Regions from separate parts of the Bacillus sp. P4_E1 genome, predicted to be linked through region 1. Evidence: riboswitches for the same ligand, from Rfam matches in the RefSeq annotation. Region 1 holds a riboswitch; the other holds the start of a gene.

Region 1 (3,457 bases):
ATGGTTAAAAATAGAGAACGTTCTCACCGTGAGTCATGTACGAACCACCTCTCTCAAACTTTATTTCTACAGTACTTACTTATTGTTATAAAACACTTCATAACTTTTCATATGTGCTTAGTATGAATAAAACTGTATAAATTTTCTATTTTATTGCGATTTCCACATTCACACAGTGAATATATTACATGAAAATATTATTCATTTTAAACTAATTAACGTGTGAAAGTATGAAATTTCGTTTTGTTTTCATGTAAGTTTTGTACTGTAAGGTCATTTAAACACAGCTATTTATATAACGTAAAGAAGTATTTTAATTCCCTTTATTTTCAAGCTCTCATGTCCTTATCCCAAAATAAAATTCAATTCACTTTCTCGATTAAACTATCTATATACCACAACAGGAAACACTACATATTCATAACCATTAAAATTATACTAATATATTTTTTAAATCCATATGCAATTATGCATAGCATATACACAAAAAGGATAGCTTCACTTTCGTGAAGCTATCCTTAAAAAATCTTATTACTTTTTCAAATGATATGGAACTGTCGTAATAACAACATTTCTTTTATAGAGTAAATACGCACGAATGAGTAAACTAGACTGATTATGAAGAATGTTATGCCAACCTTTTTTCGGAATAAACTGTGGTATAACGACCGTAACTCGGTAATTTGATTCACTCGCTTTATATTGCACTGTGTCAATAAATTTTGTAAGCGGCTGAATAATGCTTCTATAATGAGAATGTAATGTAACAAGCCTTACTTCAGGTTGCCACTTCTCCCATTTCTCTTCAAATTTCTTTTCCTCTTCTCTGTCAAAAGCAACATATACAGCGATAACTTGATCTGCAGAAAGAGCCTTAGCATAGTTCAATGAATTTTCTACTACATGAGTCATACCAGCTACAGGAACGACAATTACATTCCCTTCAATCGGAACAAGTGGTTCACAAGTTTTTAAACTTAATTGATCGCCCACTGCATCATAATGCTTCTTAATTCGATGGAACAAGAAGATAATGAAAGGTAAGAAAATAAGGATTGACCAAACTTGTGCGAACTTAGTTAAAAAGAACATGCTCATAACGATAAAACTAATGACTGCACCAATTAAATTAACCGTTAATCTTAAAGCCCATCCTTCAGGCTTTTCACGAAGCCATTTTAGTACCATTCCAGTTTGAGAAAGTGTAAACGGAATAAATACCCCTACTGCATATAGCGGAATCAAGTGTTCTGTTTTCCCCTGAAAAGCTACAATTAAAATAATCGAAGAAATCCCAAGTATAATAATACCGTTTGAATAACCTAGGCGGTCTCCTCTAATCGTAAACATTCTCGGTATGAACTTATCTTTTGCAAGATTAACCGCTAATAGTGGAAATGCAGAATAACCTGTGTTAGCCGCAAGAATTAATATTAAAGCTGTTGTACCTTGTATGAAATAGTACATGAAATTACGTCCAAAAGTTTGTTCAGCAATTTGTGAAACGACTGTTACTTCCTTACTTGGATTAATTCCGTAATAATAAGCTAAAAAGACAATTCCAGAAAATAAAACTGCAAGTAATGCACCCATTGCAAGCAATGTTTTCGCTGCATTGTTAGGTGCAGGATCTTTAAAGTTTGGAATTGCGTTAGATATCGCCTCAACACCCGTTAAAGCAGAGCTTCCTGAAGCAAATGCTCGTAACAGTAAGAACAAACTAATTCCTGCAACTGGCGTTCCAATTGGCGAATGCAAAGCCTGCGAAACGTGTCCCGTTAAAATATTGTATATCCCTACACCAATTAATATAAATAGTGCTAAAACGAATAAATAAACAGGATATGCTAAAACGGAAGCTGATTCCGTTACGCCTCTTAAATTTAAGATGGTAATCAATATGACAAATATAATCGCAATGATTACATTATGTGCATGTAAGCTAGGAAAAGCAGATGTGAGCGCATCTGTACCCGCAGATACACTTACTGCAACCGTTAAAATGTAATCAACTAATAAAGATCCTCCTGCTATTAAGCCTGGATTCATCCCTAAATTCTCTTTTGATACAACATATGCTCCGCCGCCATGAGGATAAGCAAAAATAATTTGTCGATAAGATAAAATAAGAGCTGTCAATAATACTAATACCCCAATTGCAATCGGAATGGAATACCAATAAGCTACCGCTCCAAGGCCTGCTAGTGCAATTAATATTTGCTCTGGTCCGTATGCGACCGATGACAATGCGTCAGAAGATAAAATGGCTAGCGCCTTTGTTTTATTAAGTTTTTGCTCTCCTAACTCAGTTGATTTTAACGGTCTTCCAATTAAAAACCTTTTGATAGATGAAACCAACGCTGTCCACTCTCCAATAATTTTGCACGAATTTTTCTGCTAATTACAGCGGATAAACTATTTCTTCAGAAAACAAAAAATGTCTACAAGCCATAACGAAATAGACTTGTAGACATTATTTTTTTTGTCGCACAAGCTCCACCTTCCTTCTCAATATAACGCTTACGAGGTTAGCTGTCGGATTCGGGCCTATGAGTAGCCCTACCTTTTTCAAGGATTCACCCCATTGGATTATGTACTAATCCATAAGAACGGGTCCCCCGCACCATGCGGCTTCAGCGATTTAGAAAATTGAAACTGTGGATTATAATACTCCTTTATTTTCAAAAAGTAAACAAAAATTTTAAAAAAGAAAAAAATTAAAACGATTGCGCATAATCCACCGAAAAATATACATAATGAATACTAAAAATCCACAAAGGAGACCCGTATGTCTAAAGAAAAGAAGCCTATTTTTTCCGATTCCTATTTAGATGCATTAGCAAATGAAATTAATCAGTTGTATGGGAAACGCGAACAAGAAATAAACTTGACAGAAAGAGTTAAAAGAAATAAATAATTTGTCATAAAAAATAAAAAAGAAAGCAATACATTTATATATTGCTTTCTTTTTTATTTTTTCATACATCCAATTCTATTGCCGATTTGTTAAAGACCATTTCTTCATACACTTTTAAATTTTGATATACTGCTCCTAATAATGGTGCTTCTTTAGAAAATTGCTCTGCTAAATCCAGTAAATATCCTTGTAAGTACTTCGCTTCAATGGACGAACCTTTTTCCATATCACGCTGCATCGATGACTTCATATCATACGAAATTTTATCAATTGTTTTCATATGTTCCTCAACAATGTTTTCCTTTACCGGAGCTCCTAATGCCCTCATGATTTGCACAGATTCTTCAAATAAGTTTTGGATAAAATCGCGTCCACCTTCGCTTTCGCGAATCGGTCCTATTGGTGCACGCATTAATGTTGTCACACCTGACATTACAGTAATAAATAAATATTTATGCCACATATCTTGCGTAATATTTTCACTTAAAACAAAACTAGATTTCGTACCTGCAAATGCTTTGGAAATATGATTGATTCTCT
Region 2 (3,457 bases), on a different contig from region 1:
GTAATCTCATCACTTACGACCATCGTACCGCCTGTCACTGAACAAAAATCGCCACCCGCCTCTTTTATTACAGGAGCTGATTCCCCTGTAATTGCAGATTCATCGACAGACGCTAAACCTTTAATCACTTCACCATCATTTGGAATCATTTCTCCTTGTTTTACAATAACAACGTCACCTTTTCTCAGATCAGTTGCTGAAACTTGAACAATATCTCCATTTTCTTTTACAACATTTGCAAACACATCTTTCTTCGATTGTTTTAAAGAATCGGCTTGCGCTTTACCACGCCCTTCAGCTAAAGCTTCTGCAAAGTTAGCAAATAAAACTGTAAATAATAGAATGAGAGAAACTGTTATATTAAACCACCCTGGTACACTACTAGAACTACTTGGAAGAAAGGATAAAATTAACGTAATGATAAATCCAATTTCCACAACGAACATAATCGGATTCTTTATCATTACTTTCGGATTCAATTTCGCAAAGGATTGTTTCATTGCATGTGTCACGATATCACGATCCATCGTTTTTGCTTGTCTAACCTCATCTTCTACAGCATGTATTTGTGATTCATTTACTCTTTTTTCTTTTACTACTACCGGTCTCATCATTTACCCTCCATTACTTCAATGTAAGAAATTCTGCAATTGGGCCAAGTACTAACATCGGGAAGAATGTTAACGCACCAACAATTACAATTGTTCCGATAAAGATCCCTCCAAATAAACCATTATCCGTACGGAATGTCCCGACTGTTTCTGGTACTACCGTCTTCTCTTTCAGTGAAGCTGCAACAGCTAGCATCGTAATTAAACTGAAATAGCGTCCTAAAAACATAACTAAACCAGTCGTAATATTCCAAAACGGTGTATTGTCTGCTAAACCTTCAAATCCAGATCCGTTATTCGCAGCTGACGATGTGTACTCATATACAACTTGCGTTAAACCGTGGAAACCTGAATGAGAAATTGCATCCGTTCCTAAGCTTGTTGAAAGAGCTAATGCTGAAAACCCTAAAATAAGCAATGGATGAAATAAAATCGTTACCGCAATCAATTTCATTTCCTTACCTTCAATTTTCTTACCTAAAAACTCCGGTGTCCGTCCAACCATTAACCCAGATATAAAGACTGCAATAATTGCATACATAATAATGTTCACAAAACCTGCTCCAACACCGCCGTATACTGTATTTAACATCATATTTACGAGTGGAACTAGACCACCAATTGGTGTTAACGTATCATGCATCGTATTAACGGCCCCTGTTTCAGCAGCTGTCGTTACTGTTGCGTATAGTGAAGAAAATACTGTTCCAAATCGCACTTCTTTTCCTTCTGTACTTCCTTGTACATGTTCGATACCCATTCCATTTAATGCCGGATTACCATTTAATTCAGATGTAGTAATCGTTATAAATCCGAGTAAAAACACCATGAATAGTGAAACGAAAAGGATACGACCTTGTTTTTTATTTCCTACCATTCGTCCGTACGTAAATGGAAGTGCTGTTGGCAATAACATCATAAGCATCATTTGCAAAATATTACTCATTTGCCCTGGATTTTCGAAAGGATGTGTAGAGTTTGCTCCGAAAAATCCACCGCCGTTATTTCCGAGTTCCTTAATGGACACGAATGATGCAACAGGCCCACGTAATATACTTTGCTTTGCCCCATCGATTGTTTGTGCTGTAACTGCCCCGTCTAACGTTTGTGGTACACCAAGTGCGACAAAGATTAGCGCTGCAACAAACGCAATAGGAAGAAATACTCTCGTTAAAGCTCTCGTAAAATCAACGAAAAAGTTACCAAGTTCTTTTCCAGCGAGTCCTCTTATAAATGCCATAACGAGCGCTAACGTCGTTGCTGGTGCTGCAAACATTAAAAATGTAATCCCGATTAATTGTGATAAATAAGACAAACCATTTTCACCGCTATAATGCTGTAAATTTGTATCAGCCATAAAACTAATTGCTGTATTAAAAGCAAGCGTAGGCTCCATTCCCTCGATATGCGCTGGATTTAGCGGCAGCACACCTTGTAATCTGAAAATGAAATATACAACAACAATCATAAATCCGTTGAGTAAAACGAGTGATAATGCGTACTGTTTCCACGTTTGATTGTATTCTTTTACACCCGTAATTTTAAAAATAAGTTTTTCAAAAGGCCCGAATACTTTATCTAGCGTTTTGCTACCTTGAAAAGCTTTTTCTAAATAAATCCCCGTTGGCTTTGCTACTAGAATAAACAAGAGCATTGTAATAACGACTGCAACCCAAATCATAATGAATGATTCCCCCTAATTAAAACTTTTCTGGATTTAATAATGCGTACACTAAGTACACCGTAATCGCTGCAACAATAACCGATAAGACAATCATCATGATTGCTTCCCTTCTTTCACAACTTTATCTGACCAACTTGCAAGACTTGCCATCGATGCGACTAACCCAACAAAAATACCGATCATTACAACATCTAACATAACTACCCCTCGCTTTTTGTTAAAATTTACCATCTAGTTATCAAAAAAAGAACACTAAGCTCTACTTAGTGTTCGAAACGAACAACACAAAGTAAACCTCCTCTCTAAACGCTTACGAGGTTAGCTGTCGGATTCGGGCCTAAAGAGTAGCCCTACTTTCAAAATTGAAAGATTCACCCCAAGTGACAATGCACAAAATTGGTTCCCCCGCTCCATTTCTGGAACTCAGCGATTTTAGGTTTTTTTTGGAAATTTAATGAATGATTTATGAGAGTAAATATACTCCTCTATATTTAACTTGTAAAGGGGTAAATTACTGAAAATAAGAAAATATCCATCTATTTAAGCGTTTACATTAGTTGTTATTAATATTTTTTCATCTGTTTTCTCGTCTTTCCTTTCTTTTTCACAGAAATGATCTTTTAAATACGAAATAAAAAGAGCGAATTACATGAAGTGCATGGCTTGTTGCACTCAGCATTCGCTCTTTTTTCATTCAACCTTTATTCTCCACGCAAAAAAGCACGCAAATTTCTCCCTCGAATATAAACTTGTGATAATTCCGCATGTAACTGCTCATATTCGGTAATATCCGCCTCTAAATACAAAACATCTTTTGATGGTAATATAATATATGGACCTGGAAAAAGAGGATCGAGCACTACCAATTCGTGAACTCTCTCTACCGATATCGCCCAACGATTCGCTATATCTCCTAGTAACAACACTTTCATCTTCATTTCCCCCGCCCTATTCAAAAAATAAAAAAGAAATATTATCACAGTTCGTAAACACTACAAATTTAGCTCCAATTGTTTCATAGAGCCTGGCCGGATAGCGTTTATTCTTTGTAACAACAGTAATAGGCGCTTGAAAAGAAAAACGAATGTGTTCTGTGAAGAAACTAACTATCGGAAGCTCATCCCCTAGTAAAATCACCTTCTTAATACGTGTGCTAATACTA

What was found. Region 1 has a riboswitch for cyclic di-AMP ahead of AC1DS7_RS07650 (APC family permease). Riboswitches for the same ligand answer to the same signal wherever they lie in the genome.
Region 2: linked by a shared signal. The riboswitch ahead of AC1DS7_RS04430 (SipW-dependent-type signal peptide-containing protein) and the one ahead of AC1DS7_RS07650 (APC family permease) in region 1 are both predicted to bind cyclic di-AMP.

What each region holds. Positions count from the first base shown of each region.
Region 1 covers NZ_JBFUIV010000004.1:256,321-259,777, forward strand. Annotated here, with positions in the region: gene AC1DS7_RS07650 (APC family permease) at 532-2,358, opposite strand; cyclic di-AMP (ydaO/yuaA leader) riboswitch at 2,503-2,649, opposite strand; gene AC1DS7_RS07655 (hypothetical protein) at 2,789-2,917, shown strand; gene panE (2-dehydropantoate 2-reductase) at 2,979-3,457, opposite strand, start outside.
Region 2 covers NZ_JBFUIV010000003.1:13,423-16,879, reverse strand. Annotated here, with positions in the region: gene kdpB (potassium-transporting ATPase subunit KdpB) at 1-611, opposite strand, end outside; gene kdpA (potassium-transporting ATPase subunit KdpA) at 625-2,292, opposite strand; gene kdpF (K(+)-transporting ATPase subunit F) at 2,312-2,389, opposite strand; gene AC1DS7_RS04430 (SipW-dependent-type signal peptide-containing protein) at 2,389-2,493, opposite strand; cyclic di-AMP (ydaO/yuaA leader) riboswitch at 2,589-2,734, opposite strand; gene AC1DS7_RS04425 (hypothetical protein) at 2,997-3,227, opposite strand; gene AC1DS7_RS04420 (hypothetical protein) at 3,244-3,457, opposite strand, start outside.